3 regions of the Paenarthrobacter sp. YJN-D genome follow, and region 1 is predicted to be linked to each of the others. Evidence: riboswitches for the same ligand, from Rfam matches in the RefSeq annotation. Region 1 holds a riboswitch; each other region holds the start of a gene.
The links. A riboswitch is a leader RNA that binds a small molecule or an ion and turns the genes downstream of it on or off. The one in region 1 is predicted to bind S-adenosylmethionine.
Positions count from the first base shown of each region.

Region 2: linked by a shared signal. The riboswitch ahead of HMI60_RS11115 (homoserine O-acetyltransferase) and the one ahead of HMI60_RS09185 (hypothetical protein) in region 1 are both predicted to bind S-adenosylmethionine.
Region 3: linked by a shared signal. The riboswitch ahead of HMI60_RS17665 (DUF1737 domain-containing protein) and the one ahead of HMI60_RS09185 (hypothetical protein) in region 1 are both predicted to bind S-adenosylmethionine.

Region 1 covers NZ_CP053549.1:1,940,704-1,945,428, forward strand. Annotated here, with positions in the region: gene HMI60_RS09170 (matrixin family metalloprotease) at 1-525, opposite strand, end outside; gene HMI60_RS09175 (VIT1/CCC1 transporter family protein) at 612-1,775, opposite strand; gene HMI60_RS09180 (hypothetical protein) at 2,014-2,205, shown strand; gene HMI60_RS09185 (hypothetical protein) at 2,202-2,501, opposite strand; SAM riboswitch class IV at 2,518-2,637, opposite strand; gene HMI60_RS09190 (sodium:solute symporter) at 2,747-4,282, opposite strand; gene HMI60_RS09195 (helix-turn-helix domain-containing protein) at 4,563-4,725, shown strand, end outside.
Region 2 covers NZ_CP053549.1:2,394,611-2,399,335, forward strand. Annotated here, with positions in the region: gene HMI60_RS11100 (CPBP family intramembrane glutamic endopeptidase) at 1-11, shown strand, start outside; gene HMI60_RS11105 (VOC family protein) at 153-791, opposite strand; partial or broken gene HMI60_RS11110 (bifunctional o-acetylhomoserine/o-acetylserine sulfhydrylase) at 986-2,323, shown strand; SAM riboswitch class IV at 2,508-2,625, shown strand; gene HMI60_RS11115 (homoserine O-acetyltransferase) at 2,640-3,761, shown strand; gene HMI60_RS11120 (hypothetical protein) at 3,805-4,254, opposite strand; gene HMI60_RS11125 (winged helix DNA-binding domain-containing protein) at 4,300-4,725, opposite strand, start outside.
Region 3 covers NZ_CP053549.1:3,808,792-3,813,516, forward strand. Annotated here, with positions in the region: gene HMI60_RS17655 (aromatic amino acid ammonia-lyase) at 1-969, opposite strand, end outside; gene HMI60_RS17660 (NtaA/DmoA family FMN-dependent monooxygenase) at 969-2,297, opposite strand; SAM riboswitch class IV at 2,453-2,564, shown strand; gene HMI60_RS17665 (DUF1737 domain-containing protein) at 2,578-2,841, shown strand; gene HMI60_RS17670 (rhodanese-like domain-containing protein) at 2,838-3,248, shown strand; gene HMI60_RS17675 (O-succinylhomoserine sulfhydrylase) at 3,249-4,457, shown strand; gene HMI60_RS17680 (hypothetical protein) at 4,468-4,725, shown strand, end outside.

The sequences.
Region 1 (4,725 bases):
GCGGTTGGGTTGGTAGGGCTCTCGCCGGTCCGCGGGTTGTTCGTCGGTTGTTCCGTCGTTGACGAACTGGATGCCCGAGGCTGCAGAGATATTGGCAATGGCCGTCGCCAGGAGGGGGTCGGTTCCTTCGGGAGCGGAGGCGTTGTTCACCACGTAGTGCAGCGGCCGGCAAGGGGAATAGCCCACCGGGGTGCCGTCGTCGTTCATGGCCAGGAACTTGTACGAATCATTGGTGGTGCCCGGTGCCGTCGGCGAGGCCAGCGGGGCGTCAGCTTCCTCAAGTCCCGGCGGTGGTGCGTCCGGAATGCGGGCCGAGGTGGGCTGTATCTTCCCGGTTTGCGGGCCGCCCGGGACGCTGACGCCCGGGAACAGTGCCGTGATGCGGGGGTCGCCATTCAGGAACCAGGACACCAGCACAGCGACCGTCGCCGCGATGAATGCCATCAGCAGGCCGAGCAGAACGCGCTGGGTTGTTCCCGATCGCCGGTGCTTCGGCACGTGCGTAGCTTCCCGCTCCCAGTCCACGGTTCTCCATTCCTCAGGCCCTTGGTCACGCGGGGCAGCGCGGAGGACGAACCAACATTACGGTCTGCCGGGGGAGCAGTCCAAACTCAGACGATCGCCGCGCCGAACAGCAAACCGAGACCGTAGGTGGCAGCAGCTGCTCCCAGCCCGATGGCCAGTTGCCGCAGGCCGCGGCTGAGCGGCGACGTACCGGACAGCAAACCCACGACGGCGCCTGTCGCCAGCAGCGCGATGCCCACCAGGACTCCGGCCACCAGGAGCGCGGCCATACCCGTCATCCCGAAAAGGAAGGGCAGGATCGGAACGATGGCTCCCGAGGCGAAGAAGCAGAAACTGGACAGCGCCGCGCCCCACGCCGAACCCACCGATTCATGCTCATCGGCCACCGGCTTCTCGGGCTGCAGGGAGAGGCTGGGATCGCAGTCGCAGCTGAACAATCCCATGCGCTCGGCTGCCCGGTGCTCGGCGGCTTCGCGGGTCATGCCGCGTGCCAGGTACACGAGGACCAGCTCGTTGTGGTCGATGTCCAGCGACGGGGCTGCGGTCAGGGTGGCCTGGGTGGGGAGGGTGGCATTGAGCAGTTCGCGTTGCGAGCGGACGGAGACGTATTCGCCGGCACCCATGGACAGTGCGCCAGCCAGGAGCCCTGCAACGCCGCTCATGAGGACCACGGAACTCGGTACACCCGTCGCGGCCATGCCCATGACCAGCGACAGGTTGCTCACCAAACCGTCGTTGGCGCCGAAAACTGCAGCACGGAAGGTACCCGAGAGCCGGTTGCGTCCACGGGTCGCCAGGCCCCGGACTACTTCCTCGTGGATTTGTTCATCGGCCACCATCGCGGGGGTGGCGGCCGGCTCGGTTCCGTAGGGGGAGCGGCCCTCTGCACGTTGCGCCAGGGCCAGGACGAAGACCGAACCGAAGTTGCGGGCCAGGAACCCCAGGAACTGGCTGCGGGCGGAAGCTGCCTTGGGCATGCCTGCGTGCTCACCCAGGAGTTTGAGCCAGTGCGCTTCATGACGCCCTTCGGCTTCGGCCAGAGCCAGCAGGATCTGCCGTTCCTCGCCGTCGCGGCGCTGGGCGAGTTCGCGGTAGACCGCAGCCTCGGCGCGTTCATCGGCAAGGTACTGCCGCCAACGCCTGATGTCCGACGCAGTGGGTGCTGCCGGTTCTGCGGTGTGGTGGAGGGCTGCGGGTTCGATTGCGGGGTCCGGAGCGGGGCTCGACGAACTGTGGGATTCCTGGTGCATCTGCACTTTATCTCCTGTGCTGGGTGGGGTAGTTGCGGCCCCATTGCACGCCCCACACTACCGCTTATTTGCAGGGTTTTTTGGCTGGTATTCCTTAGCTGGAATGTTCGGTGCACCGTAATTTCCGGCTCTGCTTGACCCTCGCTTTGGCCGGTGCTCAGATGGAAGGACAGGGGCGGGGAGCCTCCCCGCACTCGGTTAGCGGGCTCTTACAGGCCCACGGGACGGAGGTTGCACCATGGACACCACCGAATCACACGCCAAGTACCCGGAACGCACCACCATCGAGTCGGACCCGGCCTACGACTACGCCGAAGACCAGGAAGTGGACGAGCCCTGGGTTGAGGAAGTGGACGCCCCCGAGGACGACGAACGGGTGGTGCCGATCGATGAGACCGAGGAATTCCGTGGGGAGGAAGAGGAAATCTAGTCCTCGTCCCGGCTGCCGAGGGCGAACAGGCGCGGCTGGCCATCCCGTTTTCCTGTCGCGGCCACAGTAACCGTCAGGGTCCGGGACGCCTCGCACCACGTTGAGGGCCGGACGGCCTGGGCCAGCGCTCTGGCGATCTGCTGCGGATGGGGATGCCGGAAGAACAGGGTTTCGTTCCTGGCCACTATGGTGACCGTGCCCAGGTAAAGGTCGACGGCGGGAATCACCGTGACGTTCCGGGCTTCGGTTGGGCCGGTGGTGTTGTGGGCGTGGCTGGCATCGCTCTGATACGGCAAGGTGCTGCTCCTGTGGAGAGTGCTCTTGCCCGCTCGGTTGTCTCAGGTCCGGGACGGGCCGCTTCCTCATCCGAACCACCCGTGAACATGGGGTTGGTGCATGGCCAGTCGGAGCTTGGCGCCACATCTCTTGAAGCTGGGACAACAGTACCGCACCTGCGGTTGTGAAGGCCCTTTTGCCGGGAACAAAACGACGGCGGTGCCGCCCCCGCGAAGGGGCGGCACCGCCGTCGGGTATTGCCTGGTTACTTGCTGCTGCCCACCGGGTGGACTTCCGGCGGCAGTTCCTCGGAGATGGCGCCGGCTACGCGCTTGTCCCAGGCCTCGCGGACGGCTGCGTCCGTGGGCGGAGTCAGCAGGGAGACCACGACGTAAACCACCAGGGAAGCACCGAGGCCCCAGTAGATGGGCTCGTTGGCGTAGACGCCGTCTTCGCTCGGGATGACACCAACCGCGTACATGATGAGCAGGGCCAGTGTCAGAACTGAGCCGACTGCCATGGACCATGCAGCCGCGATGCCCGTTCCGCGCTTCCAGACCAGGCCGCCGAGAATGGCGACCAGGAGTCCGCCCACCAGGATGTCGTAGGCGATGGTCAGGGCAACAACGACGTCCTGCGCTGCCATGGAAATCAGGACGGCAACGATGCCCAGGCCCAGGACCCAGTAGCGGTTAGCCTTGACGTCGTGCTCGGGGTTTTCCGTGTCGTCGGTGTTGATCGTCTTGCCGAACCAGCTGGCCACGAACGGGACAACGTCTGCGCGGGCCACCGTAGCGGCGGCGATCAGGGCGCCCGAAGCGGTGGACATCATCGCAGCCACAGCCGCGGCCATCACCAGTCCGCCGATGCCGACGGGCAGGATGTGGGTTGCCACCTCTGCGTAGACAACGTCCTTGCCGAGGTTGGCGACATCGATGTCCGGGAGGGCGACGCGGGCAGCCAGGCCGATCAGTGCGCCGGCGATGCCGTAGAGGATGCAGTAAACACCGGCGGTAGCTCCGCCCCAGCGTGCAACGGTGGCGGTCTTGGCGGTGAAGACGCGCTGCCAGATGTCCTGGCCGATCAGGAGGCCGAGGGTGTAGACCACGAAGTAAGTGATGATTGTCTGGACGCCGATGCCGTCGATCTGGAAGAAGCTGGCGTCAAGGCGCTCACGGATGCCGTCCATTCCGCCGGCTGCGTTCAGGACGAACGGCAGCATCAGGAAGAAAATGCCTACGGTCTTGATGAGGAACTGCACCTGGTCTGCCAAGGTGATGGACCACATGCCGCCGATGGTGGAGTAGACCAGCACGATGGCGCCGCCGACGGCGATTGCCAACCAGCGTTCCCAGTCGAAGAGCACCACGAAGATGGTGGCGTAGGCGCCGGTGGACGTGGCGCAGAGCATGAGGGTGTAAGCCAACATCACGATTCCGGATGTCTGGGTGGCTTTGCTGCCGTATCGCAGGCTCAGCATTTGGGAGACCGTGTAGATCTTCAACCGCTGGATGGTGCCGGCGAACAGGAGGCTAAGGAGCAGCACGCCGGAGCCGATGGCCACCACGAGCCACATGCCGGAGATGCCGAACTTGTAGCCGAGGCCCACGCCGCCCACGGTGGATGCGCCACCGAGGACCACGGCGGCCATGGTGCCTGTGTAGAGGAAGGGTCCCAGGCGGCGGCCGGCCACCAGGAAGTCGCTGTTGTTCTTTGTGCGGGACTTGCCCCACCAGCCGAAGGCCAGCATGGCGAGCAGGTACACCACCACGATTGCGATATTACTAGCCGAAGATTCCATGAACGGTCCTTGGAGCTGATGCACGGAGGTTGGGGTTTTCGACGATACTCCTGCGATGCGTCGAAGTCTCTGTGCGGATGATTGGAGATTTGGGTTTGGAGCTTGGGGATGTGTTGTGTGCCTCACAGACAACACTTGTTGCCTATGAGGATATGTTGTGATCGGAGTAACAGTCAAGATCCTTTGGACTTGGTTACGCCCGCAGTGGCCCTGTTGGCGTGCCTCCCGGCTACTATTGCTCCAATGACAGGGCCACATGACAGGCCTGAAAGGTTCGTGAATGAAGGCTCTACCCGTTGAACCGAGCAATGTTCCCGTTGCCATCGGTTCCAGAATCCGCGCAGCCCGGCAAGCGCAGCGCCTCACCATCGAGCAGGTTGCGGACGCCACCGGGTTGACCAAAGGCTTCCTGAGCCGCGTGGAGCGCGACCTGACATCGCCGT
Region 2 (4,725 bases), 450 kb from region 1:
GCCTGGGCTGAGCAGCCGTTGCAGCCGTTGCAGCCGTTAAAAGTATCCGGCCGCCATCGGTGGGTGACGTCATTGGCACCCGCTGATGGCGGCCGAAGCATTCTCTGGACAGCGGTGTCCAGGGCCGGGACCAGCCCGGATCAGGGGAACGGTCAGATGGTGACGGCTCCGGAGGCGGTTTCGAAAGTGACGGCCATGATGCCCGGCGTGCCGCGTGGTGCTATCCACTGGACCGCGACGTCCTCGAGAGGCTTCTCCACTGGCTCGCCCAGCCATTCGGTCACGCGTTCGGCGGAACCCGCGATCGTGAGGCTGGACATCTTCACATCGCTCTCGTACACCTTGGACGGGTGAAGTGAGGGGTCGCCCTCCCACTTGAGCAGGTACGGCACCTGGGGATCGGCGATCAAGCCGAGGATGCCGATCTGCTGCCACACCAGTTCGCGGCCGTCAGGGAACTTGCGGTTGCCCGGGACTGCTGCGCGGCCGAGGCGTTCCTCAAACGGGGCGAGGTCGTCAACTGCCACGCACCAGCCCATCCAACCGCCGCCGGCGGCTGAGCGTGCACGGACAGCTTGGCCGAAGGGTGCTTTGTCGGAAGCAGGGTGGTCCAGGACCTCCACGACTTCCAGGTACTTGTTATCCGCAAGGGGAATGATCATGTTCCGGGTGCCGAAGCGCGGGTGCACTCCGCCCCGGACTGCGTCCACTCCCAGAGCCGCGGAAATTCGTTCGGTAGTGGCCAAGAGGCCATCTCGTTCACAGGCGTAAGAGACGTGATCCATGCGCATGGCTTCATCTTGGCACTTTGTGATCGGTGTCTCAGCTAAGCCAACCCTAACTAAGGTGGGATCTCGCGACGGGCGTCATGGAAGGTCGCAAAAGAGCCCATATATTCTGCTGGCGTCACAAAGCTGTCCAAGGACCCGGACACTTCCTAGACTGGCCGCAGCTTCCTTCCCACAGCTATTCCGCCGACCACACGCGCCACGAACAGGAGAACTCCATGTCCCAAGGATGGTCTTTCGAAACCCGCCAGATCCACGCAGGCCAAGAGCCGGATGCCGCCACGGGCGCGCGTTCGTTGCCGATCTACCAGACAACGTCGTTCGTTTTCCCGAGTGCTGAAAGCGCGGCCAACCGCTTTGCCCTGGCCGAACTGGCTCCGATCTACACCCGGATCGGCAACCCCACGCAGGACGCCGTGGAACAGCGCGTCGCGAGCCTCGAAGGCGGTCTGGGTGCACTGCTGCTCAGTTCGGGCCAGGCAGCCGAGACCTTTGCCATCCTGAACATCGCCGAGGCCGGCGACCACGTCGTCGCGAGCCCCAGCCTCTACGGCGGCACGTACAACCTGCTGGCCCACACGCTGAAGAAGTTCGGCATCTCCGTGACTTTCGTCGAGGACCCGGACAACCTCGAGCAGTGGCGTGCGGCCGTCCAGGCGAACACCAAGCTGTTCTTTGGTGAAGTCGTCTCGAACCCACGCCAGGACGTGCTGGATATCGAAGGCGTCGCCGGTGTCGCGCACGAGGCAGGCGTGCCTCTCATCGTCGACAACACCCTCTCCACGCCGTTCCTCATCCGGCCCATCGAGTGGGGCGCGGACATTGTGGTCCACTCCGCAACCAAGTACCTCGGCGGACACGGTTCGGCGATCGCAGGCGTGATCGTGGACTCGGGCAACTTCGACTTCGGCAAAGACCCGGAGCGGTTCCCCGGCTTCAACACCCCGGACCCCAGTTACAACGGCTTGGTTTACGCCCGCGACCTGGGCAAGGACGGAGCGCTCGGAGCCAACCTTTCCTACATCCTGAAGGCCCGTGTCCAGCTCCTTCGCGACCTCGGCTCGGCCGTGTCGCCGTTCAACGCGTTCCTCATCGCGCAGGGCCTGGAAACCTTGAGCCTGCGGGTGGAGCGCCACGTCGCCAACGCCACCAAGGTGGCCGAGTGGCTGGAAGCGCATGACGACGTCGAATCGGTCGCCTATGCGGGCCTGCCGTCCAGCCCCTGGTACGAGCGGGGCCGCAAGTACGGACCCCAGGGCACGGGAGCCATCGTGGCCTTCAACATCAAGGGTGGCGTAGAGGCCGGCAAGCGCTTCGTGGACGGTCTGGAGCTGCACTCCCACGTCGCCAACATCGGTGACGTCCGCTCCCTGGTCATCCACCCGGCGTCGACCACGCACAGCCAGCTGACGGTCGAGCAGCAGGTAGCCGCCGGCGTCAACCCGGGCCTGGTCCGCTTGTCCGTGGGCATTGAGCACATCGATGACATCATTGCCGACCTCGAAGCCGGCTTCCGCGCGGCCAAGGGCGCCTGAGCCTGCCCTCCACGTCTGCAGCTGACGCACCTGGCTGACGGACCCGGGGCGCCGTCCACATCGACGATTATTCGCCGGACGGCACCCCGGAGTGCTCTTTCGTGAATGAAGCTGCCCTTGAACGTCACACTGGTGTCACATTCTTCGCCATAACGGTGGTGTCTTTCCTAGACTCTACGTATTAGGTCATGAGTGCCAGCAGATAGCCCCGGCTTGCTGGCCGGCAACCCTCCTTCCGCGGTGGGGTGCCCCGGGTGAAGACCTGGCCTGTTCGCACGCAAGGCGACGGGCAAGCGCGAAGTTAGGTGTCAAAGGAATGACCATCACTGCTACAGCACTTCCCAAATCCGGAGAAGAAGACGGAACCGTCAAGTACGCGGGCATAGGGCCGCTGGCGCTCGAAGCCGGCGGTCACCTCCCCAACGTCGTGTTGGCGTACGAAACCTGGGGACGACTCAACGCCGACGCGTCCAATGCCGTGCTCATCCAGCATGCGCTGACGGGCAGCACCCACGTTGCCCGCGGAGCCACGGACGAGGAAGGGTGGTGGGAGCAGTTGGTGGGTCCGGGCGCCACCATCGACACCAACAGGTTCTTCGTTGTCTCCATCAATATCGTGGGTGGCTGCTATGGCAGCACCGGCCCGTCCTCCGATGCGCCGGACGGCAAGCCGTGGGGTTCGCGGTTCCCCCTGGTTACTCTTCGCGACAGCACGGTTGCTGAGGCCCGTTTGGCGGATCTCTTGGGGATTGAATCCTGGCACGCGGTCCTGGGCGGCTCGATGGGTGGGGCCAGGGCCCTCGAATGGGCTGTCACGTTTCCGGAGAGGGTCAACCGCTGCGCCGTCATTTCGGTGGGAGCCTACAGCACCGCCGAGCAGATTGCCTTTGCGCAGGCCCAAACCCTGGCCATCCGGCAGGACCCGCACTTCAACAATGGGGACTACTACGGCGGTCCGGCCCCGGAACACGGACTTGCCCTGGCCCGCCGGATTGCGCACATCACGTACCGTTCCGCCCTGGAACTGGATCTCCGCTTCGGCAGGGAAGCCCAACATCAGGAAACGCCGCTCTCCGCAGCAGTCCTGGGGGAGCGTGGTCGCTACCAGGTGGAAAGCTACTTGGACCACCAGGGGACAAAGCTTGTGCGGCGGTTCGATGCCAACAGCTATATCGCCATCACCGAAGCGTTGATGTCTCACGACATCAGGCGGGGACGGGGCACACTGCAGGAAGCACTTTCTCGTGCCACCGCCGAGTTCTTTGTTGCTGCTGTGGACACGGACAGGCTGTACTTCCCGGCCCAGTCCAAGGAGCTGGCGGCAGCACTGCCGGGGAATGTTCCGGTCCACACCATCCAGGCGCCGATCGGCCACGATGGCTTCCTCACGGAAATCGGCCAATTGTCGGAGCAGCTTCGCGGGGCGTTCTTCGCCTGACCGTGAGGAGCCTGTTCGTAGAGTTGCCTGTTTGTGGACGTGCCTAGCCGTTCATGATCTCCCCGCGCTGCTTCATGTAGTCCTCCATGGCGATCTGGCCATTGGTGAACTTCGCATCCAGTTCAGCCAGCTTTCGGGCGCGGTAGCCCTGGGGCTCGGAACCGGCAATGGGAAACGGCGCGGGAGCGGGCTGTCCGGCCCGGTAGGAATCGCTTGGGTAGGAACCGCTTGGGTAGGAGGCGTTCGACGGCGGCGCGACCTGCGGAGCCTCGTCTGCAGGGCGGATGACTGCCGGCCCTGACGGGTAGCCCGGGTAATTCTGTTGCGGGTAGTCCTGCGGCGGGTAATTTTGTGGTGGGAAACCCTGTTGAGGATAATCCTGACCACGAAAATTCCCGTTCTGCAGGCGGCGGGCCTTGGACCGGTTGTACATGCGGATTCCCATGGGAATCAGCCACGAGCAGACGATGATCCAGAAGATCAGATTGTTCACAGTGCAGGCCTCCTAGGTCTTAACCCCAGCTTAGCCCTGTGCCCATCACAGCAGCTTGGCCTCCATGCCCAGGAAAATCCCGTAGCGTTCCGCTTCGGCTTCCAGGGCCATCTGCTCTTCCTTGGTTGCCGGCTTGTCCATCCGGACCTCGAGCCCGCACATGCCCCCTGCGAAGCTGTGCCGCCACCATCCGGCCAGCCTGCCGTCCACGAGGACTACATGCATGGGGCCGTTGTCCTCAGGCAAGTACGGTGCGGTACCGCCCAGGTAGTGGCGGGATTGCGAGTACCCCATCACGTATTCGTCGAAGCATTGGATGAGGTCGACGCGGGGGAGCACGGAACCGGCCGCTGGACCGGCAGGAGCCTCCAGGGCTTCTGCGTCAGCCGAGGCGACGTAAAAGTCCAGGTCATCGAAGGAGACCCGGGCCAACGTTCCCGGTGATAATTCCGCGGCGACGTTGAGTCCCAA
Region 3 (4,725 bases), 1.9 Mb from region 1:
CACATCGACCAACGGGTTGTCTCCCCGGCCGTTCAGCTCCACTTCCAGGCCCGAACGCAACTGCGCCACCAAGAACCGGAACGCCCCGTGGGTCTGCGGTGCAGCCCGGAAGGACAACGCGTCCTGTACCGACGCTTCCCTGCGGACATCCTCCAGCCAGCCACCGCTGAGAAGCCGTCGAACAGCGGCGGCCGAGTCCCGCTGGCCGTCAACCGCCTTGGCCGCTTGGATGGCCGGCGAAAAGGGACTGAGGTTTCCGCCGCCGTCGTACCTTGCGATCGCCTCCAGCGACAATGAAAGCGCGACGTCGGCGAGCCGGGCCAGGTGCTGCAGGCGCACCAAGGCGAGGGCTCCCGCGCCCACGGAGTAGGCATTGGCGCTCACCAGGGCCAAGGCCTCTCCGGCAGCAGGTTGCAGGGCTTGCAGACCGGCGTCCGCGAGGGCTTTGGCGCCGGGCACCAGCATGCCGGAGGCGTCGAACGCTTCTCCCTCGCCCAGGGCTACGGCAGCGACGGCGGCCAGCTGGGTCAGGTCGGAGGAACCCACGGACCCTTCGCGCGGGATGGCGGGGTAGACGCCGCGGTTGAGCAGTTCGGCATAGAACCCGGCGGTCCCGGCACGAACCCCGGATCCGCCCCGGCTGAACCCGACAAGCCGGGCCAGGATCACTGCGCGCGCTGCGGCACGATCCAGATACGGGCCTACGCCGCTGTTGTGATACCTGATGACCTGCACCTGGTAGGCGAGGAGGGACTTCTCCTCCACAGCAGTGTCCCGGCCTGACCCTAGAAGGGTATTCAGGCCGTAGACCCGTTGGCCGGAAGCGGCCGCCTGCTCCACGATCTCCCTTCCCCGTCCGATCAAATTCAACGCTTCTTGGTTGAGTTCCACGTGAAACGTCGGATCCGCAGCCGCTTCCGCCACAGCCAACGCGGAGATGGGGCCCGTCCCGATGGTGAAAATGCCCATTAGAAATCCAGCAGGTTTTGGCGGAATCCGCCGTTGCCGTAACTCTTCCTCAACAGGCCGCGGCGGCGGAGTTCCGGGGTCAGCTTGTCCAGCACACCGTGCACGGTCACCGGATCAACAAAGCCGGAGAACAGGAAGCCGTCGCCCCCTACGGCCGCGCCGGTCTCCTCCAGATAATCCGCAATTTCTCCCACCGTGCCGATGATCGAATCCCCGGCACCACCGCTGCGTGCCTGCAGGATTTCACGCAGAGTGGACCCGGGAGGGGCAGCCTTGGCGAAGTGCTCCAACGTGCCCTGGTTGCTGTTGGTGCTCAACTCCGGAAGCGGGGCATCGAGGTCGAACTTTTTAAAGTCGATCACGGACAGGTAGGAGATGGAGTTGAGCTGGCTGTCGATGTCACGCTGCGTCAATTCCCGGCGCTGCGCCCGTAGCTCCTCGGCCTCGGCTGTGGAACCCACCACGGTGGGCTTCAGCACGAAAAGCACCTTCACGTCGTCGGGATTCCGCCCGGCTTTCGCCGCCTCGGCCCGGATCGAATCCCGGTAGGCCTTCATACCGTCAACGCCGCGGGCGAGCGCAATTGCCACATCCGCGTGACCGCCGGCAAACGCTTTGCCCCGCGGAGAGGCGCCAGCTTGGACAAGCACGGGTTCCTCGGGCAACGGTGCCGTGTTCAACGGCCCACGGACCTTGAAGAAGTCGCCGTCGTGGTTGATCGGATGCACTTTGGTATGGTCCGCAAACACCCCGGCTGAAACGTCCTCAAGTACAGCGTCGGCCTCCCAGCTACGCCAAAGCCGCCTGACGACGTCGACGAATTCCTCCGCTTTTTCGTACCGGAGGTCATGTTCGATCTGCTGGTCCAAGCCGTAGTTCTGCGCGGCGAGATCGCTGCCCGAGGTGACCACATTCCATCCGAGCTGCCCCTCGGAGAAGTGCTGCAGGGTAGCGAGGAGCCGGGCCGCGGTGAAGGGCGGGTAGAAGGAAGCGCTGACCGTGGGAACGATCCCCAGGTGCTCCGTGGCGGAAAGCAAGTACGGGACCAACGCCAAAGGATCGTGTTTCGGCGCAAAGGAAGCATGGGCCAGCGAAACCTCGGCAGTACCGCCATAGGTGTCCGGGACGGTCAGGGAATCCTCGATGATGAACAGGTCCAGCCCGGACAGCTCGAAAGCGCGCACGGCTTCCTGGTACAGGGCCGGTTTCTTCCAGTCGTACCCCAGGCTGTAGCCCGGAGTGCCCCAGCCCTGCACCCCGAAACCGTGCCCCACAAACCAACCAAAATGCAGCATGGGCTTGAGTGTAGAACTGCTCTGTCCGTTCACCGCGACCTGATTTCATACGAAGTTACAGGGGGTCGTACTGCGTCAATTATGCTCCCGGGACGTCTTAATTGGACCCGTACTCCAGTACCGCCCGGTTACGCAACATGACGACGGCCGCCGTGCGGGCCGTCGTCGTGAATGCTACGTTTTTCTTGAGTAATGAGAACCAGCGCAAAGCCCTGACTTGCTGGTCGGCAACCCTCTCTCCGGCGGGGTGCCTCAGGTGACTACTCGGCGTATCGACAACTCGAACTGCAAGCGTGACTGAGGAGCACCAGCAATGCCTGAACCCACTGAAGAAAAACTCTCTTACCGCCTGATAACAGGCCCGGATACCCGCGACTTTTGTGAGCGGATCACCAACGCCCTGGCGGATGGGTACGTACTGCACGGCAGCCCCGCCGCCACGTTCAACGGAACCGACGTGATCGTCGCGCAGGCCGTCGTCCTGCCCGCCGCGATTGCCAGCGCCGATGCCGCAGTCGCCAACGCCGTTGATGAACTGGATACCGACGACGAAGAAGCATTCGAGGGCCACGCATGAGCTACGCAGGTGACCTGACCCCGCAGGACGCGTGGGCCAAGCTTGAACAGGGCGCCATCCTGGTGGACGTCCGCACCGAGGGCGAATGGGCCCACATCGGAATCCCCGACACGAAAGCCACCGAGAACGATCCCCTGTTCATCCAGTGGAACCTCGCCGGCGGCATCCCGAACTCCCGCTTCATCGAGGACCTGCAACAACAGGCACCCGAGGACGACGGCGTGGAGCTCGTCTTCATCTGCCGCTCCGGCCAGCGCTCCATCGCCGCCGCCATCGCCGCCACGCAGGCAGGATTCACCGCCTACAACGTCCTTGAAGGCTTTGAAGGCGAACCCGACCGTTACGGCGAACGCACCGTCAATGGTTGGAAGAACCGTGGCCTGCCAACGAATCTGGGGACCGAGTAAGTGACTTTCAATCCTGACGCCGCCGGCTGGAGCCCCGACACCCAGGCCGTTCGCGGTGGACTTGACCGTACCAACTTCCAAGAAACGGCCGAACCCGTCTTCCTGAACTCCGGCTTCGTTTACGAATCCGCCGCCGCGGCAGAACGCGCCTTCACCGGCGAGGACGAACGCTTCGTCTACTCCCGCTACGGCAACCCGTCCGTGGCCACCTTCCAGGAGCGGCTGCGCCTCCTCGAAGGTACCGAGGCTTGCTTCGCGACGGCGTCCGGCATGTCCGCCGTGTTCACCGCACTGGGTGCCCTGCTGGCTGCCGGTGACCGCGTGGTTGCTGCCCGTTCCCTCTTCGGCTCCTGCTTCGTGATCCTCAACGAGATCCTTCCGCGCTGGGGCGTGGAGACGGTGTTTGTGGACGGACCGGACCTTGACCAGTGGCGTGAGGCTCTCTCCGAGCCGACCACCGCCGTCTTCTTCGAGTCACCGTCCAACCCGATGCAGGAGATCGTGGACATCCAGGCCGTCAGCGAACTGGCGCATGCCGCTGGGGCGACTGTCGTCGTCGACAACGTCTTTGCCACTCCCCTGCTGCAGCGCTGTGGCGAGCTGGGCGCCGACGTGATTGTGTACTCAGGCACCAAGCACATCGACGGCCAGGGACGCGTCCTCGGTGGCGCGATCCTGGGCACCAAGGAGTTCATCGATGGACCGGTGAAGCAGCTCATGCGCCACACGGGGCCATCGCTTTCGGCTTTCAACGCCTGGGTGTTGACCAAGGGCCTGGAAACCATCGGGCTCCGAGTCAACCACAGCTCGGCATCGGCCCTGAAGATCGCGGAATGGTTGGAGCAGCAACCCGCCATCAGCTGGGTCAAGTACCCCTTGCTGAAGTCGCACCCGCAGTACGAGCTCGCCGCGAAGCAGATGAAAGCCGGCGGCACAGTGCTCACGTTCGAGCTCTCGCCGTCCGCTGGCCGCTCCGCGAAAGAAGCCGCGTTCGCGCTGCTTGATGGATTGCGTGTCATCGACATCTCCAACAACCTTGGTGACTCCAAGTCGCTGATCACCCACCCTGCCACCACCACCCACCGGGCCATGGGTCCGGAGGGCCGGGCGGCGATCGGGCTGTCCGATGGCGTGGTGCGCTTGTCGGTGGGGCTGGAGGACGTGGACGATCTCATCCTGGATCTGGAGAAGGCCCTCAAACAGGTCTAACCTTGCTGGCATGAGGCATCCGTACCGCCGGGCGGGGGCTGTCATCGTTGCGGGATCGGTGGTGTGGTTGGCCGGGATTTCACCGGGATCCCGCGTGTACCTCATGCACGACCCCGCAGAGCGCCTGCGTTTGCTGCTTGCCAGCGAGCGCGGATGGGTGATCGGCCACCACGCGGCCGCTGCAGGAACCGTCGCAGTCCCGGTGGGCTTCCTGGCGTTCTCGAAAGCACAACCGGCAGGGACCTCCAAAGCGTGGGCGTCCGCGGCA